Bdellovibrio bacteriovorus HD100: one gene and its partner. The protein of the gene in region 2 interacts with the protein of the main gene of each other region in a pairwise test. Links are inferred from orthologs where the notes say so. Each region holds a gene or a part of one and is shown on either strand. Other genes may lie near its edges.

What was found.
Region 1: the proteins of ligA (region 2) and leuS interact in binary tests that used the Escherichia coli proteins (3 or more experiments, as listed by UniProt). The link is inferred for Bdellovibrio bacteriovorus HD100 from one-to-one orthologs.

The regions. Positions count from the first base shown.
Region 1 is NC_005363.1:337,593-353,063, reverse strand. What follows is about bases 8,541-11,541. They hold leuS (leucine--tRNA ligase), read left to right. Parts: upstream 8,541-8,846; coding sequence 8,847-11,237; downstream 11,238-11,541. Other genes in these bases: speA (biosynthetic arginine decarboxylase), read left to right, coding at 11,423-11,541. In the rest of the region: BD_RS01730 (hypothetical protein), read left to right, coding at 1-728; BD_RS01725 (S8 family peptidase), read right to left, coding at 725-2,449; BD_RS01720 (hypothetical protein), read right to left, coding at 2,436-3,173; BD_RS01715 (response regulator), read right to left, coding at 3,354-3,851; trxB (thioredoxin-disulfide reductase), read right to left, coding at 3,859-4,803; BD_RS01705 (2Fe-2S iron-sulfur cluster-binding protein), read left to right, coding at 4,911-5,198; BD_RS17935 (hypothetical protein), read right to left, coding at 5,201-5,509; tRNA (guanosine(46)-N7)-methyltransferase TrmB, read right to left, coding at 5,592-6,290; BD_RS01690 (cation diffusion facilitator family transporter), read right to left, coding at 6,259-7,296; BD_RS01685 (GGDEF domain-containing response regulator), read right to left, coding at 7,341-8,339; more of speA, read left to right, coding at 11,542-13,324; BD_RS01670 (hypothetical protein), read right to left, coding at 13,429-14,313; BD_RS01665 (hypothetical protein), read right to left, coding at 14,421-15,014; BD_RS01660 (ABC transporter permease subunit), read right to left, coding at 15,175-15,471.
Region 2 is NC_005363.1:43,180-58,562, reverse strand. Bases 5,571-8,483 are described here. They hold ligA (NAD-dependent DNA ligase LigA), read left to right. Parts: upstream 5,571-5,983; coding sequence 5,984-7,984; downstream 7,985-8,483. Other genes in these bases: BD_RS00260 (M12 family metallopeptidase), read right to left, coding at 7,981-8,483; gatC (Asp-tRNA(Asn)/Glu-tRNA(Gln) amidotransferase subunit GatC), read right to left, coding at 5,595-5,876; gatA (Asp-tRNA(Asn)/Glu-tRNA(Gln) amidotransferase subunit GatA), read right to left, coding at 5,571-5,585. In the rest of the region: BD_RS00295 (LPXTG cell wall anchor domain-containing protein), read right to left, coding at 1-1,213; BD_RS00290 (DUF192 domain-containing protein), read right to left, coding at 1,327-1,752; BD_RS00285 (Ppx/GppA phosphatase family protein), read right to left, coding at 1,760-2,674; Asp-tRNA(Asn)/Glu-tRNA(Gln) amidotransferase subunit GatB, read right to left, coding at 2,690-4,123; more of gatA, read right to left, coding at 4,113-5,570; more of BD_RS00260, read right to left, coding at 8,484-8,901; BD_RS00255 (histone-like protein), read right to left, coding at 9,008-9,202; BD_RS00250 (metallophosphoesterase), read right to left, coding at 9,296-10,717; murD (UDP-N-acetylmuramoyl-L-alanine--D-glutamate ligase), read left to right, coding at 10,738-12,090; BD_RS00240 (hypothetical protein), read right to left, coding at 12,074-14,104; BD_RS00235 (hypothetical protein), read right to left, coding at 14,238-14,681; fsa (fructose-6-phosphate aldolase), read right to left, coding at 14,681-15,328. UniProt on the Escherichia coli protein: DNA ligase that catalyzes the formation of phosphodiester linkages between 5'-phosphoryl and 3'-hydroxyl groups in double-stranded DNA using NAD as a coenzyme and as the energy source for the reaction.

The DNA of each region.
Region 1 (15,471 bases), 290 kb from region 2 along the record:
CGTTGCAATCCGCCGCTCGCTACTTGATTTCTGTGGTGGATGGCCTTTTGATCAGCCGCACGACAGCGATTGAAAAACTCGACACCGGAAAATCCCGAGAATCCGGCTCAGGCACCAATGCCTGGGTGCAGGCTCCTGGTGGTGCCTGCAGTGCCTCGATCACCAACATCACTTCCCTTGCGACCTATCCGACATCTTCCAATGCCGCCGGTTACAACATCATCTATACTCACTCGCAGAATGCTTCCAGTGCGAACAACCGCATCGGCATCATGAATGGACTGACAGGATGGAATGGAACCAGCGGGTGCCTGGCGGCGCAATCCGGCCCGGCCCTGACAGCTTATCCGACAGCTTCAGTGTATATGCCTGATGCCGGACGCATTGCTGTGGCCTATGCGGGAATCACAGGTTCCATGCTGAATTCAATTTACACTTACGATGTGGATGAAACCGCCAACACGATCTCTGATCCGGTGAATGCCTATGAGGTTCCCGGTGTGATCTATGGAGCTTCGGCGATGGTCTATGACGAAGTGGAGGGCCATCTGTATGTCGCCACGGGCGGTGCCGTGACCACGAATTTCACGACGGGGAATGTTCCCTACAATATCGAGAAATTCAGCTATGACAGCACCACAAAGACATTCTCCCGTGTGGGTTCAACGTCCTATTACAGCGGAAACCTTGAAACCCGCTGTATATCATCGATGTTTATTGCGGACTAAGGTGTTCCGATGATCTGCAGCCCCCAGCTGACCAGATCCCCATTGAAGGTTGAACCACCATCAATGACTTTGATTGTCCAGGTGCCATTGGAGCGCTCCTGGAAGAAAGCATTGCTCAGGAAGACTTCGTTGTCATAGTCCACCTGACCCAACAACGAATTTCGCATATTCAAAATCATGCTCTTGGTGCCTGACGGAGACGTCAGTTCCACACCCAGATCCCCCACGCGGTCATGATCCACTTTCAACCGGATACGAACCCCTTCGATGCGCAGATTGTCTGTCACTGTCACGGTGTTGCTGACACCCGTCGCACTGTAATCAGGAATGGCCACCCTTGTTGTGTTCTCAATCCAACTTGTACCAGAAAGACCGGCCGTAAACGTCGAAGTGTAGTTTTTTGCCATCGCCACCGCCGCATCCACATCCACACGACCAAAGCCATACCAGTTGTGGAATTTGAATCCGGCACTGTTGGTCACCCAGGCATTTTCCCAGACCGCCCCTGTCGGCAGAATCACGTTCTTGGACGAATTCCCTGGATAATTTCTAAGTGGATGGTTACTGATGGCCCCCGAGTTAGGACGAACCTGCACCGCCGTCTTCGCCAGAATGTATTTCACATCACGCCAGTTGAGATTCGGATTGGCTTCCAGCAGAAGCGCAATCGCCCCGGTCAGAACCGGAGCCGCCGAAGAAGTCCCGTTAAATGTCGTCGTGTAATTGCAATTGCTGTTTCCGTTGTTGCCTCGTTCGAACTCCACTTTGCCGGAAATGCTGGTCTGAGCATAGCCCGCCGTACAACCGGTGCGATCGGTGGTCACCATCGCCGGAGAATCATCGCCGGACTCTCCCCCAAAGGACGAAATCCAGACATTCGAACCCACAGACGAATACGAAGCCGCGTCACCGGTGGAATTTAATGCCGTCACCAGAATTGTGTAAGGCGTGCTGTTGTCCGGGTCCAAATTGGAGTTGCCGATGCAGTAGGTGTCGGTGGAGCCTTTGCATTCCACCAGGAAGTCATTACCGGCAGACTTTACATAAATGGAGCCTTTGCCACTGCGACCATTGAGCACCCCGTTCAGCAAAGCTGTTTCCCAGGCGGCCACAGGATCCGGCAGATAGTTCTGCGAGTTCCCCCAGCTCATGTTGTAAACATCATACCCACCGCTCAGCTGCTCGGCCATTCGGCTGAAGGTTTGCGAAACTCCTGTAGACAGGAAGTTATAGGCCAGCAGTTTGGCTTTGTAAGCAACACCCTTGCTGCCCACACCGTTATCCCCGACAGCCGCCGCCAGACCCGCAACCGCAGTCCCGTGATTGTCATCCGCAGAGTTCGGAGGAGCATTGTTCGTACCTGAAGTATGATAGTTCTTGGACACCCCATAAAGGAAGTTGTCCTTCAAATCCGGATGGGCATCCTGAACCCCGTCATCGGAAATCACAATCTTGATTCCACTTCCGGTCAGTCCCCCGGTCCACGACTGCAACAGATTCAGATCAACACCCGCGGTTCCGGCATCGGTGGCGAAAACCTTTTGTCCGGTGTTATTGATATGCCAGGCATAACCCAACAGCGGATCCGCCCCGGTGCCCACCAGCTCTTCACCAACGGCGGTGAAACTGTTCTTCGCACAGTTGGTAAATAAAGTCCCCGTGATAGTGGCTATCACTGCAAGGCCCGCCAGCATTTTGGCTTTGGGACTAAAACTTTTCATACTTCCTGCTCAAAATCTCCAGCTGGGTCTGACTGACGCCAGGTTCGCTGCTTAAACGTTCTTTCAAAGAGGACAAATTAAAAGTGTCCTGTGCGGAGGTCACAAAGTACAAATTCGCCTCCGGCATCGCACCCACCACTTTCAGGTCATATTCCTGAATCAGGGAATCGATATTCACACCTTCATTCAACGTGATCTGAATCGTGCCCGTCACAACTCCGGCAATCCCTTTGCGTTCGTTATAAACTGCCAAGGGCTGCGACGCCGAAAAGTGACGGTCATCGCCACGGAAGCCTTCTTCTTCGACCAGATAGTAGCCGTTAATTTCAGCCAGATAAGCACTGCGTTTGCCGGCGGACTGCGGATAAGCGGTCACACCCTCCCACACTTTCCAGGAACTGCCGGACAGAACTGAGGACTGCGCCAGACGACGATCATCCGGTTTGGGTAAAACAGTCTGCTTTCTTTTCGGCTCCAGCAAACGGCGGGATTCTTCCGCCTGGTTCTGGCCATGCGAAGGTATCTCGGTCACCTGCATCTGTGCGCTCGGGGATTGCAAAACAATGTCCTCTTCGCTTAGACGGTCTTCAGAAGAGGCAACAACATCGGCGGCCTCTTTCAGGGATTCAGCCAGAGTCGGCTCCTGATCCTTTTTTAGGAACCAGGAAAGCGCCACAACCGCTGTGATTACAACAAGTAAGATGATGACGTGTTTACGTGCCATGAGTCCTTTAATTCTATCGTTAAAAAGGGGGCCACGTTCACTATTTTCTGCAAGAAGTATTGGGAAAGTATGGAAACGGCCTGTGTTCCCGAATTGAGACAGAACTTTGGTCTGTAATAAAAAAACCCTCAGCAATCACTCACTGAGGGGTCCCAATTTTTTAAGCTATTTTCGTTCCGGTTACGGATTCAGCTTCAAAAGCGTTTCCACGGTTTTTTTCAGCTTTTCAACGTCGAATGGCTTTTTGATGTAGTCATCCGCGCCGATCTCGAAGGCCTTTTTCATGTCTTCTTCAGAAGCTTTGCCGGACACGAACACCAATGGGATTTTCTTCAGATCGCGGTGTTCTTTCAGCAACTGCGCCAATTCAAAACCGTTGATCCAAGGCAATCCAACGTCCATCAGAATCAGATCCACCGAGTGATCATCCAGCACTGTGGAAAGCTCGGTGCCATCGGCCGCAAGCTTCGTCACGTAACCTTCACTCTCAAGGATTCTTTTCATCGCCAGGCGCATGGTTTCGTCATCCTCGATCACCAGAATGATCTTTGGATCCAGCTTTTTCTTGGCTTCACGGAACTGATCCAAAGGCACCACTTCCTGAGAAGCAATGCGGGCCTTGGTCATTTTCTCGATCTTTTCGATCAAATCCTTGGTGTTGATTCTTTTGTCCTTCATATCTTCCTTAGTGAGCTTCCTGGGCTTCCAGCCATCTTTCAGCATCGATCGCCGCCATACAACCTGTACCGGCTGCCGTGATCGCCTGACGATATACGTGATCTTGCACGTCTCCCGCCGCAAAGACACCTGGAATGTTAGTATACGTGGTGTTGGGCTGGGTGATCAAATAGCCTGTCTCATTCATATCCAAAACACCTTTAAAAAGGTCGGTGTTCGGCTTATGGCCAATGGCCAGGAATAGACCTGTGATCGGAAGTTCTTTGACAGCGCCATCAAGAGTGCCTTTGATTTTTGCGCCGGTCATACCCTTGCCGTCCCCCAGAACCTCGATCACCTCAGTGTTGTAAAGCACTTCGATTTTTGGGTTCTTCAAAGCACGGTCCACCATGATCTTGGAAGCACGGAAATGGTCACGTCTGTGGATCAGATACACTTTGGTCGCAAAACGAGTCAGGAACTGAGCTTCTTCCATCGCCGTGTCACCACCGCCAACAACGCCGATTTCCTGATTGCGGAAGAAGGCACCATCACACGTTGCACACGCGGAAACACCGCGGTTGGCGTAAACTTTTTCAGAAGGCAGGCCCAGATACTTCGCGCTGGCGCCGGTAGAGATGATGATGGATTTTGCCAGGTGAAGTTTGTCACCGATCCACACTTTGAACGGACGCTGGGAAAAATCCACTTTCGTCACGTTACGAGTGATAAAACGCGTGCCGAATCTTTCAGCCTGTTTTCTCATGACCGTGATCAGGTCAGGACCCGTGATCCCGTGGTCAAAGCCCGGGAAGTTTTCAACTTCGGTCGTGGTCATCAGCTGACCGCCGGCCTCTTCACCTTCGATCATCAAAGGCTCCAGATTGGCGCGGGAAGAATAGATAGCGGAAGTCAGGCCTGCAGGGCCGGAACCGATGATGATGACGTTTTCAACTTTTTGATCCTGAGTCATAGATTACCTCACAATTGGTCGGGACAATAACGGATCAAGGCTACCACAAATAGCCCCGTTTTCATTACTTCTTTGCACGTTTTGGACTGCGTCAGCTACAATGGGCTATGCCGTTGATTTCCTTTAAAAAGAACATGCCTGCCATTGAAGTTCCTGCCGGCACCGTACTGATGACGGCGTTGCTGGAAGCAGGCCTTCCTGTGGCCTCCAGCTGCGACGGAGATGGCGTTTGCGCAAAGTGCAAAATTATCATTGTGGATGGAAAACAGAATCTATCTGCTGAAAACGACACGGAAAATTTCCTGCGCGAAAAAAACGGGCTTTCTTCGGAGGTTCGCATCAGTTGCCAAACCCGGGTTCAGGGCGACATCACAATCGACGCGACATACTGGTGATATTAAAGCGCACGAGGTCTGAAGTCCCGGCCCGGATCATCCACCTCGTGGTCGGGGCGATCCAGTCGACGGGCCTCTGCTGGCTGCGGAACTGAACAGCGCTCCCCTTCCACATAGGACATATTCGTTCTTCGCCCCACCCCGGCCTGATTTCGGCCATAACAAGGCACCACTGAACTGCGTAAAACAGTCATCGGCTCTGCCGGAGTCACAAAATCAGTTTCACGCGTGATAGCGGCCTCCGCCTGCTCAAAACCCAGCGACAGAGTCAAAGTAAGGAGTGTCATAGTAGCCTTTAATAAAAAACCCATAGAATTCTCCTTCTATGGGCCCATTGTATCCCGAGTGCGGGACTAATTTTGAATTTTGCCTTTTAACGCTGGACCTAGAACCTTAGATCTTCTGAAGTCTGACGAAATTGATTTTGATTCCTTCACGCAGGAAGATTTTCTCAAAAGCCGTTTCGAAGTTCTGATCTTTCATGTCCGAATTGTGCAGATCCTGAGTTTCAAAAATGATCTTGTACGGGGACTGACGGATTTCATCCATCGCCCACAGGAAGTACACCAAAGAATCAGTTTTGAAATTGATGAAAGAACCTGGCTTTTGCAGACGGAACAACAACTCCAGATTCTCTTTGCACACGAAGCGGTTTTTAGGCTTTTTCGGAGACGTCCATGGATCCGGGAAATGGATGTAGACGTTGTCGATTTCACCCTCAGCGAAAAGATGATCAATATTGAAGGCATGGAAACGCGTGATCGCCGCATTTTTGCAGCCCGCGTTCACGGCGCGACGGATGGATTGAATCAGAGGTTTGTATTTCAGCTCCAGACCCACCAACAGACGGTCGGAATGGGTCTTTGCGTGATGAGCAAAATAAGTCCCATTGCCAGTGCCCACTTCCACATCCAGCGGCATGGCCGCATCGGCTTTGAAGACGTCCGAACGCCACTTGCCCTTGTTCAGCGGCGCACGCAGTTCATCGAAAGCCACGTGTGCATATTCGCCATTCAACGCCAGGGTGTAGGCGTTCTGGTTGGGAAGGTCTTTGGTGATGTTAATTTGTCTGCGAAGAGCCTGATCTGTCATGGGTCCCTTGATTAGTCGGAGCCGGGTCATCGGTCAAGCTTTTCACAGAGAAGTCAGGCTTCTGCCGGAACGGCTGCAAACGAATCGGGCACTGGGGAACCTGGCAGCTGTCACAGTAGGATTTTTTACAAGGATCCAGGTGAAACACCAGCTCCCCGTCAAACTCATAATCCTTTACCACCGCCGCCTCAAAATCACCGGTCATGGCATGAACCTGAGAAACATCCCAATATTCCGGCACCACCATGTGCGCATCCACGTGGTGGAAGCGCCCAGAACGGATCACCCGTAAATGGTGAATGTTAATCACTCCAGGAACGCGGTTTTTCTCCATCGCCTCCGCCAGCTGTTCCAGCGAGGCTGGATCCTGCTGATCCATAAGCCCCCCCAAAGACCCGCGAACAATCTTGAATCCGGCATAAGCCAGTTGCAAACCCACCAGCACAGCGATGACCGGATCCAGCCACTGAATTCCCGTCAAAAGCACCAGCCCCAGTCCCACCATCACGCCGACTGTGGTCAGCACGTCAGAAAGGACATGAGCCCCGCTGGCTTTGAGTGCATCCGACTGATGAGTCCTGCCCACGCGCTTGAGGTACAAACCCAAAGCCAGGTTCACCAGCGCAGCTCCCCCGACAATCAGCAAACCCGTCTCAAGCTGCTGGGTCGGCTCGTGATAGATCAACGCCTTGACCGCTTCGCCGATAATCATGATCGCAGCAAAGAAGATCATCCCACCTTCAAAAGCAGAAGAAAAATATTCGGCCTTGCCATGGCCATAAGGGTGATTTTCGTCCGCAGGCTGCGAGGCAAAACGAATCACAAACAGCGCCACGATAGCTGCTATCACATTCACAATACTCTCGAGGGCGTCTGATAAAACCGCCGTCGAGCCCGTCAGACGATAGGCAAAAACCTTCATCGCAAATATCAGAACACTGGCGATGGCGGAAACCCAGGCGGCACGATTACGGATCTTGTCAGAAGAAGACACAGCATTTTGCATATAGGAGCGTTTTCTTAGATAGAGCGAGGCAGGTCAACGAATAATTAGCCGGCCGCTTTACGACGCTTATGAACAGCGGATTTGATTTCCACCACAGGCGCACTTTCGGGCTTGTAATGAGCCACTTGATTGCGTCCCGCCCTCTTGGCCTGATACAGGGCATGGTCGGCGCGGCGAACCAGTTCACGGGCGCTGATATTTTCCCCCGGAATGGTGATAGCAAAGCCCAATGAAGCCGTCAGCTTCATGGAGTCCTCACCATTGCGGAACGTGGTCTTTTCAATATTTTCACGCAAGCGTTCACAGAAATACATCGCCCCGGCGTGGTTGGTCTCTGTCAACACCATCAGGAATTCATCCCCGCCGTAACGGGCCGGGATGTCGATATTACGGGTATTGGCGCGAATGATTTTCCCCACCTCCGACAGCACATAGCTTCCGAACAAGTGGTCATGACCGTCATTCACGGTTTTGAAATAGTCCATATCCATCATCACGACACAGACATCACGATGGAAACGACGACCGCGCTCCATCTCGAAGTCCAGGCGTTGATACAGCGAACGCATGTTATACAGACCCGTCAGGTCATCGGTGTCTACAAGCTCTTTGAGTTTTTCATTGGCGAAAAGCAGCTGCTCGTGCAGGTCACGGATACGCAGTTGCGAACGAATGCGTGCCAGAAGCTCCAACGGCACAAAAGGCTTTACGATATAGTCATCCGCCCCGGAATCCAGAGCTTCAATGATCGCTTCAGTGCTGGAATTTTCAGAAACAAACACACAGGAAACATGAGACAGACGCTCACGCACCGACTTCAATACGCGCAAGCCCGCCATGGAAGGCGCCATCCAGTCTAAAATGACAATGTGAGGAATCCAGGATTCGATGAGCTTGTGGGCTTCGGCTTCCGTGGTCACACCACGCGCGTCGTAGCCCTCCCAGCGCAACGGCTCCAGGAGAATCTCCAGGCTGTCTTTATCGTCGTCGATTACTAGAATACGGCGACTTTTGGGTTGTTTAGGGCTTACTTCAAAACTCATCTTACATACCAGTGTAACTTCTGCCCTACTCATCGGTTAATTCCGGGAATTATTTAGACAATTTTCTAATCATAAGACCAGACTACCAAACTTTAATCCTGCCCCGCCGGGAGAAGGACTGGAGGCTGATCTCCGGCGCTTCGGACAGTCCTCGCTCGGTGGGGTTTTTCCCCATTTACAGGCCCTTTGGCTCGTCCGGGCTCCTTGCGTTCCGCAATTCCCCCGGACCTGCGGAACTTGCGGCGGAGATCAGCCCCCACCCCTTCCCCCTCAGACAGATCTTGTTGGTCCGCCCGAGCGCGAGGTTTTGGGGCATCTTGCGACAACATGATGCACGCGTTAGTTCGATTGGTGTTTGGACTTTGGGCGGGGAGAGTTTTCTTACATTTTCTGTGTTTTGATGAGGGGCCTGCTGTGAGCGCTAAGGGGGTCTTATTCGTTGAATTGTCAGGGGATTTTCGCTAATTATGGTGATGGTGTTTTCTTTGAATTTTGAAGGATGTTTTTATGAGTTTGAACTTCACCGAGTACGAAGCAAAGTGGCAGAAAAAATGGGCTGATGCGAAAGCGTTTCAAGCTGAGACAACCAGTTCCAAGCCGAAATATTATGCCCTGGATATGTTCCCTTACCCTTCGGCTTCCGGTCTGCATGTGGGGCACATGGCCTCTTACACTCCGGGCGATATTATCTCCCGCTACAAGCGTGTGAACGGATTCAACGTTCTTCATCCGATGGGTTATGACGCTTTCGGTTTGCCGGCGGAACAATATGCTATTCAGACTGGTGTTCACCCTGCAATCACCACGAAGAAAGCCATCGACAGCTTCCGCAAAACCTTGCAGACGTTTGGTTTCAGCTTTGACTGGAGCCGCGAGATCTCTACTTGTGAGCCTGATTACTACAAGTGGACTCAGTTCATCTTCCTGAAACTTTATGAGCGTGGCCTGGCTTACCAGAAGGAAGTTCCAGTCAACTGGTGCCCGGCATTGAAAACTGTTTTGGCCAACGACGAAGTGGTCGATGGTAAATCCGAGCGTGGCGGTCACCCGGTGATCCGCGTTCCGATGAAACAGTGGATGCTGAAAATCACGGACTATGCTGAACGTCTTTTGAATGATCTGGACAAATTGGACTGGCCGGAAAGAACCAAAGAAGGTCAGCGCAACTGGATTGGCAAATCCGAAGGTGCGCGCATCACCTTCAAGGTTCACGGCGAAAAAGACACCTTCGAAGTCTTCACCACTCGTCCTGATACATTATTTGGTGTGACTTTCATGGTGATGGCTCCGGAACATCCGCTGGTTAAGAAAATCACCTCCCAGCCTCAGTACACGGCGGTGGAAAATTATATCGCTGACACGGCGAAAAAATCCGAAGTGGACCGCAAAGCTTCCACGGAAAAAACAGGCGTGTTCACTGGTGCCCACGCGACTCACCCGATCACGGGCGACAAGATTGAAATCTGGATTTCTGACTATGTGCTGATGGATTACGGCACGGGTGCAATCATGGCCGTTCCTGGTCACGATGCCCGCGACTTTGAATTCGCAACCAAGTTCAACATCCCGATCAAGTCCGTTCTTGAAAGTGATATGCTGCCATTTGAAGGCGACAGCATCATGATCAACTCTGAATTCCTGGACGGCTTGAATAAAACTGAAGCCATCTCCAAAATGCTGAAGCATCTGGAAGAAAACAAGCTGGGCGTTCGCGAAGTTCAGTACAAACTGCGTGACTGGCTGTTCAGCCGTCAGCGCTACTGGGGCGAGCCGTTCCCGATTGTTCACTTTGCTGATGGCTCCAAAGGGGTTCCAGTAAATGAGCTTCCGGTGATTTTGCCGGAAGTGGCTGACTACGAACCGGCTGACACCGGCGAAGCACCGCTGGCGCGCAACGCGGACTGGGTGAAGTACATGGACGGCGACAAAGAAGGCCGTCGTGAGACGGACACCATGCCGGGTGCGGCGGGTTCTTCCTGGTACTTCCTGCGTTACATTGACCCGAAAAACACCGAAGCTCCATTCAGCCCCGAGGCTGAAAAGTACTGGATGCCGGTCGACCTGTACGTCGGCGGCCCTGAACACACGGTCGGTCACTTGCTCTATGCCCGCTTCTGGACAAAGGTTCTTTTTGACTGCGGTCTTGTGACCCACGATGAACCGTTCCAGAAACTGGCGCACCAGGGGATGATCCTGGGCCCGGATGGCGAGAAAATGTCGAAATCCCGTGGAAACGTGATTTCTCCGGAAGACATTGCTCGTTCCCACGGTGCCGATGCTTTGAGAACCTTTATCAGCTTCATGGGTCCGGTGGACAAGGACAAACCTTGGGCTCCGACTGGTATCGATGGCGTGAAACGCTTCCTGGATCGTATCACCCGCCTTGTGGTGAACGACGACGGTCAGCTGGTGGCAACTTCCGAGGCTTTGACTCCGGAGATTGAGAAATTAGTTCACAAAACGATTAAAAAAGTCACAGAAGACATCGAGTCCATGAGCTTTAACACTGCGATCAGCGCCATGATGATCCTGGTGAACGAGCTTTACCGTGCAGAATGCCGCTCTGTTTTGGCCGTAAAACCGCTGGTACAGATTCTGGCTCCGTTTGCCCCGCATTTGGCTGAAGAATTGTGGGAAAAAATGAACGGAGAGGGACTTTGCGCTTTGGCTCCATGGCCAAAATATGATAACACCCTGTGCGCTGATGACACTGTGACAATCGGCGTGCAAGTGAATGGAAAAATGCGCGGCACGATCGAAATTGGCGTGGCAGCCTCCGAACAGGAAGCTGTGGCCGCGGCGAAAGCCGTTCAACAGGTGGCAGCTGTGCTTGGCGACAAGAATCCCGACAAGGTGATTTACAAAGCCGGCAAAATTTTGAACTTGATCGTAAAGTAAACAACCGAATCCCAAATATACGAAGCGGGATTCACGCAAAACAAGACCGATCAAAAAGGTCCAAGTGCAAGGCGGAAGGGTCCCTCTGAAGCGCAGGCGTGCTCCAAGCACGTCGGAGCGAAAGAGGTCCCCTGACAACGCAGTCAATTGGGCCCTTTTCATCGGTCCCCCGAGGAGAGCGAGAGATGACTTGGAGTCCTGAAAAAAGTGCTGAGCTTTATGGGATTAATAACTGGGGCAACGGTTATTTCAGAATTAACAGCGCAGGCAATGTTGCTGTCACTCCGATGGGCGCTACAGGTCCGACAGTGGATCTGCATGAGCTGACCCAAGATCTTTTGGACCGCGGTATCCGCGTTCCCATCATGATTCGTTTTCCGGAAATTATTAAATCCCGCGTGGAGCTTTTGAACGGCTGCTTCCAAAAAGCATTTGCTGATCATGGCTACAAAGGCCAGTACCGGGGCGTTTACCCGATCAAGGTGAACCAACAGCGTCACCTGGTTCAGGAACTGGTGAAATACGGCAAAGACTACTCCATGGGTCTTGAAGCGGGTTCCAAGCCTGAGCTTCTGGTCGTTCTGGCTTTGATGAACACTCCAGATGCACTTATCATCTGCAACGGTTTCAAAGACTGGGAATACATCGAAACTGCGATCCTGTCCCAGAAACTGGGCCGCAACACCATCATCGTGGTGGATCGTAAAGAAGAATTGAAAATGATCGTGGATGTGGCGAAAAAGTTTAACGCCCGTCCAAAAATCGGCTTCCGCGCGAAGCTGAACACTCAAGGTGCCGGCAAGTGGGTTGATTCCTCTGGTGCCCGCTCCAAGTTCGGTCTGACTTCCACTGAAATCGTGGAAGGCGTTGAGTTCCTGAAAAACGAAGGCATGTTGGATTGCCTGGAACTTCTGCACTACCACATTGGCTCTCAGGTTCCGCAGATCCAGTCCATCAAGTCCTCTTTGAAAGAGGGCGCGCGCTTCTACACTGAGCTGTACAAAATGGGCGCAGGCCTGAAGTACATCGACGTGGGCGGCGGCTTGGGCGTTGACTATGACGGTTCCGGCCACTCTGACAGCTCTGTGAACTATTCTGAGCAGGAATACGCCAACGACATCGTGTCTGTGCTTCAGACTCTGTGTGATGAAAAAGGCATTCCACATCCAAACATCGTGACGGAGTCCGGCCGCTTCCTGGTGGCTCACCACTCGGTTTTGGTGTTCAACGTGATGGGCGTGAACGATCTTCACCGCCACGAGCCGCCTCGTCCAGCGACGAAAACGGATCATTCCATCATGCAGGACATGCAGTACATCTTTGAAAAGGTGAACAAAGACAATATCAACGAGTGCTTCAATGACCTGGAACAGGCCAAACAAGAAACTCTGCAATTGTTCACTTACGGCGTCTTGAGCCTTGAACAGCGTGCATGGTGTGAATCCATGTACTTTGCGATCGCGACCAAGATGATCAAACTGGCGCGCGCGACTCCGGATTGTGAAGACATCGTGGCGGCTTTGGGCAAAGAACTGTGCGACACTTACTTCTCCAACTTCTCTGTGTTCCAGTCTGTGCCGGATTCATGGGCGGTGGGTCAGTTGTTCCCAGTGATCCCAATTCACCGTCTGGGCGAAGAGCCTAAACGTGAAGCGACTTTGGCGGATCTGACTTGTGACTCTGACGGTGTGATCGAAAAGTTCATCGACACCGCTTCTGGTGAACCGAAAGAAACCATCCGCTTGCATCAGTTCACTGAGGGCCAGCAGTACTATCTGGGTGTGTTCCTGACCGGTGCCTACCAAGAGATCCTGGGCGATTTGCATAACTTGTTCGGGGATACTGATGCAGTTCACATCTCTTTGAATGGCGTGGGTTACACCATTGACCACTACGTTCCGGGCGACACGGTGACTGAGGTTCTGTCTTACGTTCAGTACGGCCGTTCTGAAATGGTCGACAGCGTTCGTCAGGCGACAGAGGAATCCATCCAGAAGGGCTCGATCACCAAACAAGAAGCCAAGCTTCTGATCAAGCACTACGAAGAAGGTCTTTCCGGTTACACATATCTGGAAGAAGCCGAGTAACCCAAAAGGTTCCTGGTTCTTTTTTGCAACTCAAAGCGGCGAATTAAAGTTCGCCGCTTTTTTTTGCCTGAACTCTGGGGCTCATCACAAGCAATCATCAGAGTCTAAAGTCCTTCAACCACTTCTGCATTGGCCTGAGTGATCGCAGGCTTGCCACAGCCAGAGTAAGTCACGGTGGTGATCTTTTCCGAGGATCTCATCGTCACCACCCCGTCATCAAACCCGCAGACCGCGCGATGCAAACCATCGGAAGACACGCTGTACACGTTCTGGGTCACGCCACCCCTGAGGTGACTGACGTTTCCGCTGATCTGAACAAAGCCCGCCCCTTTGGCAGAATCTTCATCCGGAATAAAGTCATAGAAAGAAACCCCTGTGACCTGATGCTGAACACCTTCCACGGTCGAAGTTTCCTCAAACTCGCGATCAATCTGAATCGCTCCGCTGGTAAGACGCATGTGCGTGTGAGTGGACTGAATGTTTCGAATCGAACCCGTCTTCCCATAGACATCGACATCCGTATCAACAACAGAAACCACCGCCCCGTTTTCTTCTTCCCGCGTGCTGATCAAATTCACCGTACCTTTGACTTCACGGCAGGAATATTCATACAGAATCTCGCGGCGGACATCCGAGTCCTCTTTCACCGTGCGCTTTACACAAGGGCCCTGGGGCAAAACAAGCCCCTTGCCGGAAGCAAAAGACATATTTAAGAATGGATCCTGCATGATATCGCCCTGAGAGGCGTTGTGAGAGTCGGAATCCAGTTGTTCACAGACTTCACCCACGACCTCAGAGTCCGGTACCGTTTCCGAATCGTCGGTGGAATCATCAGAACTGCCATCGCTGGTGGAATCGTCTGTTGTGGTGGTTTCTTCAGAGGTTTTGGAACTGAATTCTTCGGCGAAAGACACCGGTGTCTTACAAGAGCTCAGCATCAGAGCCAGAAACAATCCCCAGATTCCCGCGTACATCCGTTTGGACATCATAAGATCCCCCCGCACGAACAAGTGCGTTTGATGGGATCAGGTTAGGGGGAAAGTATTGAGGGACTATGCAAGCCCCTCAAAAACGAAAAGAATCCCGAACTGATATATTACTTTAGACCCGCATTGAGACTGGAGGTCATTTTAACCGCCGTTGGGATCACAACCGCAGGACATCGTGGATAATCACGACGGGATTTATAAGCCAGACGGTCTTCAGAAACCTCGCGGTTCATCTGGTAACCTGTCGCTGTTTTCACAAACGTGTACTTGATCACGGTGTCCAGATTCAGGGTCTTTTTATCCATGGAATACAAGCGGCAGAAGCCATCGTACTTTTCATCGTGATAAGTCACCTTGGAACGGGAAAGACTTGTGAACTCCAACGTGCCGTCCGCATAGATACGCCCCTGCTCGATGCCTTTAGAGTTTACCAGCTTGTTGCCATCAATTTTCAAGGACACTGGCAGATCATTCCAACCACCCAGCTGTTCACACTCATAGAAAGAAAAACCAAGCTCAACCACGTCAGCCGTTTGATCCAGATTCAAAGCGACCGTGCACTTCACATTGCGAACATCCGCAGAACCATCCAAACGGAAGTACTTCGCCGTCATTTCACCGGCACCTTTGATTTTGCCAAGAACTTGAGTGTGAGCTGAAACAGCAAATACAGACACTAGAAGGCCAACGACAAACTTCATGAATCCCCCAGGAATAGAGTGGTAATTGTTTGGACCTTATCGAGAGGCCACCGGGGGATCAACTTTAAAGACAGAAAGAATGATGCGGTGTAGGTGTAAAAAGTCACCAGGCACCTTTTTGGGGATAAAAAAAGGTGGCCTTAAGCCACCTGTTTTTTATCTACATTTTGGAGTCGAAGGCGTCGCGGACTGCAAGACCGATGTTGATCAACAGGGTCAGAGTCAGAACCAGAGCCACCATCGGGCCCCAAACAATCCACTCTGCAATCGTGAACCATTTTTGAGCCTGAGCCAGCAACTCACCCCAAGAAGGAGTCGGCGGACGAAGACCCAAGCCCAGGTAATCCAGGAAAGACAATGTATTCACGCCACCTGCGATAAAGAACGGCGCAAAAGTCACAATCGGAGTCAAACCGTTCGGCAGGATGTGTTTACCAATGATACGGGTGTGATCCGC
Region 2 (15,383 bases):
CGGTCGGAGCTTCTTCAGCCACTTGCGGAGCTGGAGGGTTGATTGCTTCCACTGGTGGTGGTGGAGGTGGCGCCATGTCCTGAGCCATGTCTGGCGGCGGAGGAGGCGGAGCCATATCACCCGCGGGCTCCATCGGCGGAGGCGGGATGTCCATCTGAGCCTGTTGCTGAGCCATTGGATCTTCCGGCATTGGTGGAGCCGGGATCTCTTCTGCCGGAGCCTGTGCCATGTTGCCAGCCACTTCCTGGTGCGGTTGTTCCATCGCAGGTTGCGCCGGAGCCGGAGCTGCAGCGACAGCGCCGCCTCTCCAGAATCGAAGCTCAGTGCCTTCTGCGATGTTGCCTTTGGAATCTACAGAGTTGGATGACCAAACTTCTTTCCAGGCATTGTCATAACCCAGAAGGTTTTTGGAAACAGTTCTGATATTGTCTCCGGATTTAGCCACGTAAGTCTCTGGCGCAATGCCGTTGTCTTCGTAGTAAGTGATCATGCGGGCAGAATCGTCCGGACGGTTGGGAGAGTTGTAATAAACCTTGTCACCGGCACGAACATCACGGGAATGGAAGGTCGGATTGCCTTTTTTCAGTTCTTTGCGCTTGTCAGCGCCATAGATCATCTGACTGATACCCTTCAGAGTGTCACCCGGACGAGCGAAGTAAACGGTGTTGAACCAAGTGCCGCCGGCTTTCCAAGGAGTCGTTGCCACCTTCTGCAAAGGCGCGCTGGCCTTCTTCGGAGCCTCAGAAGAGGAATCAACCACTGTTGTGGAGGATTCAGTCACCGTAGAGCTTTCAAAAACAGAGTTGGAAGAAGTGTCTGTCGCGGTCGTTGTTTCAGCCACAGTCGTTGTCGGAGCCGGAACGTCCGCCGCCGGTGCTTCTGCAAACGGATCTGCTGGCAATGTTTCGGTGGTTGTTGCGACGTCGGTCTGTTCGGTTGTCGCCTGATCATCACCTAGAGTCGTTTCAGCAGTTGTTGTGGTTGTTTCGGTGGTCGTGGTGGTTTCACCCAGAGCATCTTCTGGAAGTTGGTCGCTGGCCAAAGAGTCGTCACCAGCAATTTCAAGGGCGTCATCACCTTCTAGTTTTTCAAGGTCTGCGGAATCGAAGTCGGAAGCAACTTCCGCATCTGCTTGGCTATCTTTAGACGTACAGCTTGTTACTTGGAATGCCAGACCTAGGCACGCTAGTAAGATAACGAGTTTTTTCATCATGTATTCATCCTTGATTGATGCCACGAAACATACTGTTTCAGTTAAGCGTTATTAACAATCTAAGCACAAGATCGAAGTCATGCAAACACTAAGAAAATCACTGGACTTTTGATCTAGTGGATCTTGAGCTTAGAGCCGATCTTGATTTTATTTTTATCGAACCAGCCTTTATTCATTTCAAGCGCATACTTTGCGGGTTGTGCACTGGCATAAGAAGGCAGGGCCGAATCCGGCACACCTCTTCCGGACTTCATTTCCTTCACATCAATCAACTTCAGACTTTTGTCGAAGTACCCGATGGACAGATCTATTAATGTATTTTTCATCCAGAAGAATCGAGTTTCCTCGTTCTTGAATATAAAGAGCATTCCTTCGTCTTCACCCATCTGCGAGCGGAACATCAGGCCGCGCTCGTGCTGGTCCGGTGTCTCAGCGATCTCCACGACAAAAGTCTTGGAGCCCAGAGTGACTTTCTTTTTTGAAAATTCCTTGGCCGCAAAAGCCTGCGGAGACAGGACCAGGGACAGTCCTGCGAACATCACAAATTTAGCGAACGTGGAGCATTTCCAGCGCAACCCCATAACGAACCCCTTTGGTCGTGACGACCATGCCTTCCAGTTTCAAAGCTTCCACCACTGCCAGCAGGATCGAAGCTCCTGCAAAAATGATATCCGCTCGGCCGCCCAGTTGATACTTGGTCTTTTTTTCTTCGACTGTGGTACGGGCAAATTCCTCCACCCAGTGGGCCAGACGGTCTTTCTTCAGGAAGTAACCATCGACCTTCTTTTCATCAAAGCCACCAACTTCAATTGCCACCAGGGCGGTGGGTGTTCCGGCCACTGCCACGATCTGATCAATCTTGTGTTTTTGAATCTCCGGCAGGATCGTCGCCAGTTGTTCCTGAATATAAGCTTCCAGGGGTATGCGATCTTTTTCGATCACGGGTTGAGTCGTGACAAATTTTTCTGTTAACCGCACACCACCGATATCCAGACTGTGGCCATACAAAATTTCTGACCCTTTGCCGACGATCAGTTCTGTGGAGCCACCACCGACATCCACCACCAACGAAGTCAGATTTGGGCTGGCACTTCCCGCTGTTCCTCCAAGATACGTGATTCGCGCTTCGTCCTCGCCGGGAATAATTTCAATGGGAATGCCCAGCTCTTCACCGATACGGAAAAGCTCCTGACCGTTGCGGGCGTCACGCGCGGCGGAGGTCGCCATTGCCAGAATCTGATCGACGTGTTCAGAATCGATTTCTTTTTTGAATTCCGTCAGACACTGACGGGCTCTGGCCAAAGCATCCGGATGAAACTCTCCGGTCTGCCCAACACCTTGACCCAAACGCACCACCTGCATCAGATCACGATGCACCTTTTTGATTCCATCTTTGTCACCAGAAACAATCAGGCACAGGAAGGTGTTGGTTCCAAGATCAAGTGCTGCAACTTTTTTCATTTCAAATATCCTGTTCTATTTCAGTTTCTCTAGAAGAATCTTGTTCACAAGGTCCGGATTGGCCTGCCCCTTGGAGGCCTTCATCACGGCACCGACAAAGAAACCAAAGAGGTTCTTTTTTTTGCCGGACTTGTGATCTTCCACGGTCTGCGCGTTGGCCGCCAATACTTCATCCACCAGCTTTTCAATCGCCGCGGGATCCGAGATCTGCACCAGACCCTTTTCCTTCATGATGACTTCCGGATCATTTCCAGAGGCCCACATCTCTTGGAAGATGGTTTTTGCAATCTTACCGGAAATTGTTCCCTTGTCGATCATCGCAATCATTTTGCCCAGCTGCGCCGGTTTGATCGGCGAATCCTTGATGTTTTTATTGGCGGAATTCAGCTCGCGCAAAAGCTCGGTCATGATCCAGTTCGAGGACGCCTTGAAGTTTTTGGATTCTTTTGCGGTGTCTTCATAGAAGTCGGCCAGATCTTTTTCCGTGGTCAGCACCGTGGCATCCAATTCCGGCAACGCGTGATCATCCTGGAAGCGCTGGGCGCGGGCAATCGGAAGCTCGGGCAGTTCTTTTTTATACTTTTCAATCATGCTGTCTGTGACAATCACCGGCTGCAGATCCGGATCCGGGAAATAGCGATAGTCCTGCGCGTCTTCTTTGGCGCGCATCGAGAACGTGCGGTTTTTATCCGGATCCCACAAACGGGTTTCCTGGATGATCTTGTCACCGCGCTCAACACAGTCGATCTGACGTTCAATTTCATATTCGATGGCTTTTTCGACAAAACGGAACGAATTGATGTTTTTGATCTCAACTTTGGTTCCGAATTGTTTAGCACCCTCTTTGCGAACCGAGACATTGCAGTCACAGCGCAACGATCCCTCTTCCAGATTTCCGTCACAGACATCCAAATAGCGCACAATCTGACGAATGGTGCGTGCGTATTCTGCTGCCTCCTGCGGCGTGCGCATGTCGGGGCCCGATACGACCTCTAATAATGGAATGCCGGAACGGTTGTAGTTGATCAGTGTGTATTCACCGTGGTGGTTGGATTTGCCGGCATCTTCTTCCATATGGGCGCGGGTGATGGATACGGTCTTTTCTTTTCCATCCACTTTGAATGTGATGGATCCGTTTTCACAAATAGGCTGATCATACTGGGAGATCTGATAACCCTTGGGAAGATCCGGATAGAAATAGTTCTTGCGGGCGAAAACAGATTTGCGGCGGATGTCACAACCCAAAGCAAGCCCCGTTTTAATCGAGTACTCAACCACCTTGCTGTTTAAGACCGGCAGGGTGCCGGGCATGCCCACACTGACCGGCGAGGTGTTTTCATTGTCACCCGCTTCAAAGGCCGTGGATTCGGAGCTGAAGATTTTGGTCTTTGTGCTCAGCTGCACGTGGATCTCAATACCGATGACGGCTTCATATCCTCTAGATGACATGGGGATGTTTTCCTTTCACCAAAGAGGCACCTTCCAGCGCAAAGGCCACGTTCAGCATCTTTTGTTCTTCAAAGTGACCGGCGGTCAGCTGAATCCCGATCGGAAGACCACTTTGCGACTGACCAAACGGGACACTCATTCCCGGAAGTCCGGCAAGATTCGTCGAGGTGGTAAAGATGTCATTCAAATACATCGCCAACGGATCAGAAACCCGTTCACCAATCTTGAAGGCGGGTGCGGTGGTGACCGGACTTAAAATCACATCACATTTTTTGAAGGCTTCCAGATACTGTTCCATGATCAGGCGGCGCACCTGACCGGCCTTGTTGTAAAAGGCATCATAGTAACCGCTGGAAAGGCAGTACGTGCCCAGCATGATACGACGTTTGACTTCGGCACCGAACGCCTGACCCCGCGTCTGACTGTAGAACTCTTCCAGGTCCACCGCCGAAAGATTTTTAAATTCGGCACGATAGCCGTATTTCACACCGTCATAGCGGGAAAGATTCGACGACGCTTCGCTGGCGGCCACCAGGTAATACACAGGAACTGCAAACGCGGTCATGGGAACAGAGACTTCAACAATCTCAGCTCCGAGTTGTTTTAAGGTATCCACCGAGTTTTCCACAGTCTTTTGCACGTCCGGATCCAAAGCTCCAGTCATGTACTCCTTCATCAGACCGATCTTCATGCCTTTGACGTCGGCTTTCAGATTCTGACTCCAGGCGGGGACTTGTTTCTGAGTTGTGGTGGAGTCCTGCGGGTCAAAACCTGAAATCACTTCCAGGGTCAATGCCGCATCCCTCACAGAACTCACCATCGGGCCGGCCTGATCCAAGGACGAAGCATAAGCGACAATGCCATAGCGGCTCACACGGCCGTATGTGGGCTTCACGCCCACGATACCGCAGAAGCTTGCGGGTTGGCGAATCGAGCCGCCGGTGTCGGTACCCAGCGTGCCTGCCACCAGGCGCGACGCTTGCGCTGCCGCCGAGCCACCGGAAGATCCCCCGGGCACACGTTCCAGGTCCCAGGGGTTTTTCACCACACCGTGAAAGGACGTTTCATTGGAAGAGCCCATGGCAAATTCATCCTGATTCAGCTTACCCATCACCACGATGCCGGATTTTTTAAGACGGGCCACCGCTGTGGCATCATAAGGCGGAACAAAGTTTTCAAGAATCTTGGATCCGGCGGTGGTTGTCAGACCCTTGGTACAAAACATCTCTTTGATACCAAAAGGCACACCCGCCAGCAGGCCCACGTCTTCGCCGTTGGCGATTCGAGCGTCTACAGCCTCAGCCTCCTGAACAGCCTGGGGATTTAGTGACGTAAAGGCATTCAGCTTCGGATTCAAATTTTCAATGCGCTTTAGGAAATGCAAAGTGACTTCTTTGGCGCTGATACTGCGGTTATTGACGGCTTCAGAAATTTCAGAAAGCGAGGCAAATGTTAGATCCACAACAACCTCCTAAACGACCGGTGGGACTTTAAAAAGATTGCCCGCACGGTCCGGTGCATTTCCGGTCATTTCTTCGGCGGTGAAATCCTGCTTCACAACATCCTCACGCCAGTAGGCTTCAATTTCTGTCGGAGTCACCATAGGCTCTATGCCAGCGGTGTTTATTTTAGAGATCTGTTCAAAGTGGGTCAGGGCTTTTGCCAGCTGAGTGCTGTACTCCTGGGCTTCATCTTCGGTGATATGCAGGCGGGCCAGCTTCGCAATGTGCTCAATCGCTTTTTTATCAATCACGGGTCAGCTCCTTACTGGAAAAAAATATAACAAGAAGACTGTTCAGTCACTCTTTGCCCGATGCATTTTGCCGTGACTGGACCTCAGAGATGGGTGCAAATTATTCTATGTCCAAAAAACGCCATGAAGAGCTCAAGAAGATCATTTCTGAACACGACCACAACTACCATGTTCTGGATAAGCCCACCATTACAGATTACGAATACGATCAGCTCTTCGCGGAGCTTTTGGATATTGAAAAGAACCCCAAGGGACTGGATTTGAGTGACTCGCCCTCTCAGCGCGTGGGCGGTACGGTCCTGGAAGGATTTACGAAAGCCCAGCACCGTCTGCCGATGCTTTCTTTGGCCAATAGTTATTCTCCCGAGGATATTTTTGAGTTCGATGAAAGAGTTAGAAAATTTCTAAATACCGAAGATCCCGTGGAATATCTGTGTGAGCTTAAATTTGACGGCCTATCGATGGAGCTGATCTATGAAAACGGCCAGCTGGTTCGCGCCATCACCCGAGGTGACGGCACCGTGGGCGAAGACGTCACTCACAACATCAAAACCATCAAGAGCATTCCATTAAAACTTTCTCATAAAAATCCGCCCCCGCTTCTGGAAGTGCGCGGGGAAGTCCTGATGTTCAAAGAGGACTTTGCAAGGCTGAACGAAACCCAGCAGGAAAACGGGCAGCAGACCTTCGCCAACCCCCGTAATGCCGCCGCCGGAACCGTGCGCCAGCTGGATTCCCGCATCGCGGCCTCCCGGCCGCTGCGTTTCTTCGGATACGCTCTGGGTGCGGTGGAGGGTGAAACCTTCAACACACAAAAGAACATTCAGGAATACTTCAACGACCATGGCATTCCGACGGTGCTTCCGTACAAAGAGGACTTGCTGGTGGTGGCCAAGGGACCGGAAGAAGTGGTGAAGTACTATCACCACATCGAAAAAGTCCGTCCGAAACTTCCATTTGATATTGACGGCGTGGTGATCAAGGTTAATTCCCTGCGCCTGCAAGAGGACCTGGGCCTGGTGGCCAGAAGCCCCAGATGGGCCACGGCTGCGAAGTTCAAACCGGAGCAGGCCCAGACCACCGTGGAAGACATTGTGGTTCAGGTGGGTCGCACCGGCGCGTTGACCCCGGTGGCGATCATGAAGCCGGTGAAAGTGGGTGGCGTCACCGTTACGAACGCCACCTTGCACAACCAGGATGAAATCACCCGCAAAGACATCCGCATCGGCGACACCGTGATCATTCAGCGTGCTGGTGACGTAATCCCGGAAGTCGTGGAGGTCGTCAATCCTGACAAGCGCCCGGCGGACCGTCTGCCGTACTCGATTCCGGAAAGATGCCCGGCCTGCGACTCTGTCGCTGTGAAAGCTGAAGGCGAAGTGGTCACCCGCTGCGTGAATCCACTGTGCATCGCTGTCGTGAAAGAGTCCTTGAAACATTTCGTGGCCAGACGTGCGATGAACATCGACAAGGTCGGAGATCGCCTGATCGAAACACTGGTCGACAACAAACTGCTGACCCGCTTTTCCGATTTCTATCGTCTGACGAAAGAGCAGATTCTGTCTTTGGAACGCCAGGGTGACAAATCGGCGGATAACATCATCAAGTCCATTGAAAACAGCAAGAACCCGACACTTGCGCGTTTCATCTTTGCACTGGGAATACGCTTCGTGGGGGAACAAACCGGAAAACATCTGGCGGATCACTTCCTGACGATAGATAAATTCCTGGAGGCCTCCGAAGAAGAACTGTTGCAGGTCCCAGAGATCGGCGCCAAAGTTGCCAAATCCATCCGCGACTGGACTGGAAATCCGAAGCTGGTCGACGAAGTGAAAGCAATGATTGAACTGGGCGTGAAAATTGCGGGGCCTGTGCGGGCGCAAGAAGGCTCTCTGTCCGGCATGAGCTTCCTGATCACAGGCACACTTCCGGTGAAACGGGACGATGCCAAGGACTTGATCGAAAGAAATGGCGGGAAAATTCTGGGCTCGGTTTCATCCAAGCTGAATTATCTGGTGGTGGGTGATGATCCGGGCTCTAAAGTGGAAAAAGCCCAGGGCTTGGGTGTGAAGATCATCTCTTGGGAAGAGCTTCAGGCCATGATTTAGTTTCTGCCATAGACATGCACAAGTCGCTGGATGTCTCCGGCGCTCAGAGCCGCGCTCGGAGCCAGCAGGGATTCTGTTTTTGATCTTATGGTGACCTCGCCGTTTTTGCTAAACGCGGTCGGCTGATAAAGCATGACAGATTCAAAATCAAACGCCGCGGCCCCGCTGAGCACCATCAAAGAGGCGGGAAACAGCTCAAAGTTGTGTTTGTACTTCTCGTGGATATTGTCCCACACCACTTCAACAAACCGGTCCCGGTCCGTGCGATTTTGTTCGTGGATAAACCCCAATGCATGCATGATCTCATGGGTGATCTCGGTCACCCCGCAGCCCCCGGAGATCCACAGCGGCTGCTTGCCGCCGACTTTCCCCAGATAGGATTTACAGCCCGCTCCGGCTTCAAACACCAGGACATCTTCCTGATTTGTGTAGGGAACAAACTTGATGGGAGTTTCAACGAACTCAGCAATGGCCTGAATGATCTCAGATTTGTTGGGGACATCTCCCTGGATATGAAAAGGCACCACACCGCCCTCCCACAGCTGCACGCTTTCCAGGACCACGCTGCCGCGGGCCTTGGCGCTGCGGGGAACTCCGATCACGATGTCTTCGTTAACGACCGCCACGCCGTCTTCCACCACATAGGTCACTTCACTTTTCGCGGCGGGCTCGTCGTGCGGCGATGATGGTTCTTCAAAGGGAACACTTTCGCTGACAGTTTGCACGGTCTTAATTTCAAAAGCCGAGAAAACTGCCCCAGGCTCAGAGTCGGAGGGAGTTTGTGCATCTTGAGGCTCTTGCTTTTCAATAGTGGACGTCGGATGAGGGACTTCTGAATTTTCGGAAGACCGGGGCCACAGCAGATAGCTGATGACGGCGCCAAGAACAAGTAAGACGGGCAGGGCTTTTTTAATCATTCAAACTCCGACGGAATTTTCAGTGCTAAAAAATGCAAAACCCACGGTTTCAGGGCCGTGGGTTTTAAAATTGAACCAATGCTGAACGAATTTTCGTTCGACCGAATTAAAGGTGGTCGATAACGATATCGCGAGCCATTACGGTTTTGCGACCGTCAGCTTTTGCAGATTCAACGCCTTTCAAGCACAGTTGCTCAATGGCTTTACTGAGTACGTCAATAGTCTCAGCAGATGTGTTCATTTGACCTTTTTCTTTGATCAGTTTTTTAACTTTGCTTGTTACTACAAGTACTTCTGCCATGATATACCTCTCCATCCATGTTAATCGAACAGATAAAAGGTTTGCATAGGGTCCTGTGAATGACAATATGAAATCTTCTTGCGGCGCACTAATTTAAGAGCGCCCCGGGTTCATTAACAGCTCCGGTTTTCCATCCACGAACTTGAAAAGCTCTGCCTGACGGGTTCCGGCCTCTCCCGGAGATATCCACACGAATGTTTTTTGATCCAACGGCTTGGTGCATTCCACATCCAAAAAGGCCGGTGACCAGCACCCGCTGTTCAAGTGTTCGACGGACCCGATCATTTCATGGCGGGTATGATGAGTGTGCCCGTAAACGATGCGATTCACCTTGGTGATTGCACTGGTCATAGCCATCACCCGGTCATCAGGTTCTTTGTAGCCAGACACGAGGGAGGTCACCGACTTGCTGTAGAATAGGAAAAACGGCAGCAGCAAGAACAACGGAATGAAAGCCCAGAAGAACGAGATTTCATAAATAGCCCGGACAAAGATCATCAACTGGAAGATCAGATAGAAAGCGACAAAGATAATAAACGCACGATCCAGCCACAGTTCACGCGCCAGTAAAAACGGATTGCTGGCGGCCGGAGCCACAAACAACTCTTTCAGTTCTCGCACCATGCGGGGTTCGGCATTTGATTTTTCAGCAATCAAAGACACGCGGTCTTCAATCTTCAATGGATTTCTGATCGGCGCCGCCAGACGGTCATAGAAGGAATGAAGCAGTGTCAGCACGGATCCCCAGAACCAGGTCAGCACCAGTCCCGGCTGCGCGCGCAGCATGTATTTCACAAAGAACTTTATGTACTGCGGAATACTCATGATGTAGTTGCTGTCCACATGCGGATTGAAGAAGCCCATTCCGTTCATCAGATAACGACAGGCCAGATTTCCAAACGGCAGTTTCAGCGAAACAAAATTGTATCCGCGAACAAACGGATTGATGGGGTCTTCACACATGCAATACGGATCATACTGATTGCCGTGTTCAATCAATGTGTCCTGATTGCTGATATAGAACCACTCCACAAAACGAACCTGATGTTTTTTGTCTTCCGGCAAGTTCAGATGACGATAGATCTCGGCCTGCACTTCCGGGAAGTGAAGCTCCAGATCGTGGTTGCCAATCACAAAGACGGCACGGTTGCCCCGTAGTACAAATTCACGCAGGGCGCGAACCCAGTCGGCATGGTCTTTCAGAATCACTTCAATTTTAAATCGGGATCGCTCTTCAATCGGAAACAGCCCGCGGCGCTTTTCAAGACCGCTGACATGAAAGACCGGTTCATCCGGCAAACGCAGGACACTGTCAAAATCAAAAATATCCCCGTTCAGAACAAGCTCCACCGAGGCGCCTTGCGCCTTTTCTTCACAGCTTTTCAAAAACACTTCAAACGTGTCATCAAAGAAGAACTGCCGCGTCTTGAATTTCTTCCACAGCGGGAAGCGCAGGTTCACAGGCTCGGCTTCACACAAATGCAAATCACTGATGATCGCAGTGTGCGACGCCATTTTAAAATCAGGAAAAGGTCTTGAAAAAGAAGTGGGCAAATCTGCCTCCCAAGTCTATGATCGTGCAGATGAAAGAATTTATCAAGAACCTGAAGACTCCAATTGCAATTGTCGGCATGGGTAAAAGCGGTGAAGCCGCCAAACGCCTGCTGACTTTGGCGGGTCATGCACCCGAATCCATTCTTACTTTTGATGGAAAGCTGGAATCGGCTCAGTTTCGTGACCCTCAGGTCCTGATGAATCAAAAGCCCGGCACGCTGGTGGTGTCCCCGGGTGTTCCCCTGGCATCGGCCTGGATTCAAGACGCTCGGAAAAACGGAGTCCAAATCACCAGCGAACTTTCTTTGGCCTGTGCGACCCTGGAAACCGAAAAGATGATCGGCGTGACCGGTTCCGTTGGAAAAAGCACGACCGTTTCGATTTTAGGTGCGGGGCTAGAGGCCTTTTCCAAAACCGGCTTTGTCGGTGGAAACCTGGGAACCCCGTTTGCAGACTATGCCGCCGATGTGATTGAAGGCAAACGTCCGCGCGCCGACTGGGTGATTCTGGAGCTATCCAGCTATCAACTGGAAAACTGCGAGGGTCTTTCCCTGGATTATTCCGCGATCACGTACCTCACCTCCAATCATCTTGAGCGCTACGACAACCTTCAGCACTATTACGACACCAAGTGGAAGATCCTGTCTTTGACCAAGGATGCCCTGCTGCTCAATCGCGAAGGCGGTGATCTGGTTGAGTACTTCCATAAAAACGGGCAGCCGGAACAGGTGAAGATCATCTCCCGCTCTGACAAAATGTTGACTTCCTTGCAGCTTGAAAAAGCGCAACTGATCGGTCAGCACAATCAGGACAATCTGGCTTTGGCCAGCGCCCTGGCACTTTCTGCAAAATGGCCGGCTTCGGCGATTGAGGGCATGAAATCCTTTAAGGGCCTTGTCCACAGACTGGAAAGTGTCGGCACCTACAAGGGCATTCGATTTATCAACGACAGCAAAGCCACCGCCATGGACAGTGTGTTGATTGCAACCGCGGCGGCTCATGACACTCTTTCAAAACCCGGAAGGCTGTGGCTGCTTTTGGGCGGCCGGGATAAAAATCTGCCGTGGCAGGATCTGAAAGCCCTGGGAAATCTGAAAGACATCGAGTTTGTGTTCTTCGGTGAATGTCGTGAGATCGCACAGACAAAGTCCACGTTGCCCGGAAGGTCTTTTGCCCGTTTGGGTGAAGCCCTGTGTGACATCCTGGGAAGCGCAAAACCTGGTGATACAGTATTACTAAGCCCGGGCGGAACCAGTCTTGATGAATTCAAGTCCTTTGAAGATCGCGGGAACTATTTCAAGAAATGTGTTTCTGAATTTACTCTCGGAAACTAAGCACGGACAGCGTGTTTGGATCCACGGGCAGAACGCGGGAATAGATCTTCTGCGTTCTTTCGCCCACCACCACAACTTCGTGAATGTCTTCAGGAACGTTGTAAAGAATGAAACCACCACCCGCGATGCCCTTGCCATTTTGCAGGATACGGCCTTGCATATCGAAGTACACAATCTGGCGCGGGTTGAATGAATCATATGCTGCCAGATAAACTTCAAAGTTTTCATCCGGAACAAAGCCCACAATCACACCCGCCGTCGGCAGATCATCAATCTTCAGATAACCTTTGATAGCGCTCAGCCATGACCAGCGAACCACCGGGGCGTGCACGTATTCGTCGTTGTCATTGTAAACATATCTCGCCGCCACATAGTCGGTGCCCTCAGGCTGTACTCGCATTAGACCATAGCGCTTCAGGTTCGGCAAAGTCACCGTCGTGGCACCCTGAACTTCAAATTCGCTCTGCAAGCTTTGCATGGTCACGGTGGCCGGAACCGCATCGCCCGCAAAGGCGTCATACACCCGCAGCGGAACGGCTTCGTTTTTCATAGTGGACTGAATGTCCCCTTGAGCCACAGAGCCTTCTTCCACCACCACGTTCTGATAACCCACAATTGCCTCGGCTCGGGTTGCCAGCAGGGAATGGAAGCCTGGCTCCGCATTCACAAAGGCAAACAGACCGTTGTCACCGGTGGATTTCAAACTTGGATCCGGAAGCATGAACTGATTAAAGTAAACCGGCACAAGACTTGGATCTGATTCGACAACCACATCAATTCCGGAAAGTGTTTTGCCATCAAGGCTGACCTTACCCCAGATGATGGTTGGTGCGCCTTCAAAGGACATCTGTCTTTGCTGGCTCAAAATGTCCTGCAGGGCCTGGATCATCGAAGCCGGATAAAGAGGCGTCTTAAATTCCTGACCCGAAACCACAATGGACGCTGTTTGCATGTGCGAAGGCGCTGCCGCGCGCATCACCGTCGTGGATCCTTTGGTCACATTATCCATCGCCACGGCTCCGTCTTTTTTCGGTGCGACTTCTTTGGCACCTTTTACAAAGGTCACCAGAGTCTTGGCGGGAGCTGCATCATCCGGCTTTGGATTGTAAGCACTTGTAACAATGCCGCCAAAGTCAGGATGTGGTTCGATGCGAATCTTCGGTCCCTGCAAACGGTTTTGCGCAATCGAGGCCACACGATTTAAGCGGAAGCTGCCTTCACCCAGGGTTTTACCCTCTTTGTCCACCAGACGGGCAATGATGGATCCGGTCACATCTTCGACATCTATATTATACTGACCCTGAACAAGATTGACCTTGCCCAGTTCTTTTAAGACACCTTCGTCACTGCGACGGATTTCAATATGATGTTCATTGGTGACCGCCAGGCCGCCGGTGATTTCCAAAGGACCCGAGATCGTGCGAATGCCCGCCGGTCTTTGTTCTTCCACCAAACCATAGGAAGGATTCATGCCGTCATCAGAGGGTTGGTTGTTGCGATCCGGGATGCGCACTTCAGCCTGGGGAATTTTGGTGTTGGCTTTGCCGGAAGCATCCACACCCGCCACATACACACGTGGGTTGGAGGATGTTGTCGCCGTCATCACGCCGGATTTTTCCAGAACCTCTTTGGCCATGTCAGACCACGTTGGCTGGCTCCAGTCCTGACCCATCACTTCGCTGCGGCTTTGAGCGGCTTGCAGACGCTTGGCTTGAGCAGGGGAAAGATCATTCATCCATGCCGTCGGATCGGCATCCACCGTTGTTGTGGATGGTGCTTCCGCGACAAATCTTTCCGGAGTTTTTTGAATCACCATTTCAGCGATTTCCACACGCTTCGCAAACAGCGGTGCGGTGGACTTTTCTGCGGCAAGATTCAATGGTTTCACTTTTTCGATTCTTGACCACTCTGCAAGTTGCCTCTCGGATTCCAGCAGTTCTTCAAAGGCGATATGTGGTGGAGAATTTTTCTGAGCTTTGATGGTGAGGGCTTCATAAATAGGTATGAACTTCAAGCCACCTGTGGGGCTTGACCAGTATAAGCTTCCAGCTAATACCAGGAGCGGTAATATGAACCGCTTCAGTCGCATTCCTTGCAACAGTCACCTCATTTGAAGAATAGTCATTTCTGACTAGCCTTTATCGTATTTAGAAGGAACGGAAGTCGTCAATGACGTTACGACTGTCGCGACTTTGGTTAAGGGACTGGCGGATCTTTTCCGCGATGGGCGCGGCTTTGTCGTCGTCGCGGTCAAGCAGGTCAAAACCGCCATCTTCATTACGACCTTCGACCAGAACCTGGACCTGAACATCGTAAGGACGGCGGTCACCAAGAACAGTGACATGGGTGTAAAAACGTTCTCTGGCCATATCCATCTTGTCGATATTCTTGCCTTTTTTGTCGTAGTACTGAGACGTCATCTCGCGCCCGTTCTGACTGATGGATTTGGGTTCACCAATCACAGCCACAATCGCGCGACGGGTCTCACTCAGGTTGAGCGGGGTTTCACGCAAGATCACCCCACCGGTGCGACAACCAGCAAAAAAAAGCGTCGATGCAAGAAGGAATACCCAGACGAAGGTCTTCATCATTATTTCTTCTGAGCCTTGTTCCAGTCATCCATGAACATCTTGATACCTTTGTCAGTTAACGGATGGTGAGTCATGGATTGCATTACTTTAAACGGAATAGTCGCGATGTCCGCGCCCATTTCAGCTGCAAGTTGGATATGCATCGGGCTTCTTACACTGGCTACCAATACTTCAGTCTCGAAGTCATAGTTGCGGTACATCTGGATAACCTGATCAACCATCTGCATACCTTCAACACCAATGTCGTCAAGACGACCCACGAACGGGGATACCATCGTCGCGCCGGCTTTAGCCGCAAGCAATGCCTGCATTGGAGAGAACACCAGTGTGACGTTGGTCTTGATGCCTTCTGATTTCAATTTCTTTACGGCGATCATGCCGTCTTCACACATTGGGATTTTCACCACAACGTTGGAAGCCAGTTTCGCCAGCTCTTTACCTTCACGAACCATTTCTTCGTGTTGCAGGCTGATCACTTCCGCAGAAACTGGACCTGTGATCTCTTTGCAGATCTCTTTGATCACGGTGTGGAAGTCCTTGCCGCTTTTTGCGATCAAAGAAGGGTTGGTGGTAACACCGTCAACCCAACCACGAAGATTGGCTTGTCTGATTTCTTCAATTTCTGCTGTATCGATGAAAAACTTCATGGGGACTCCCGAGTCTGGAAACGTGATTTTTGGATACCCTCAATTTGTACGTTTT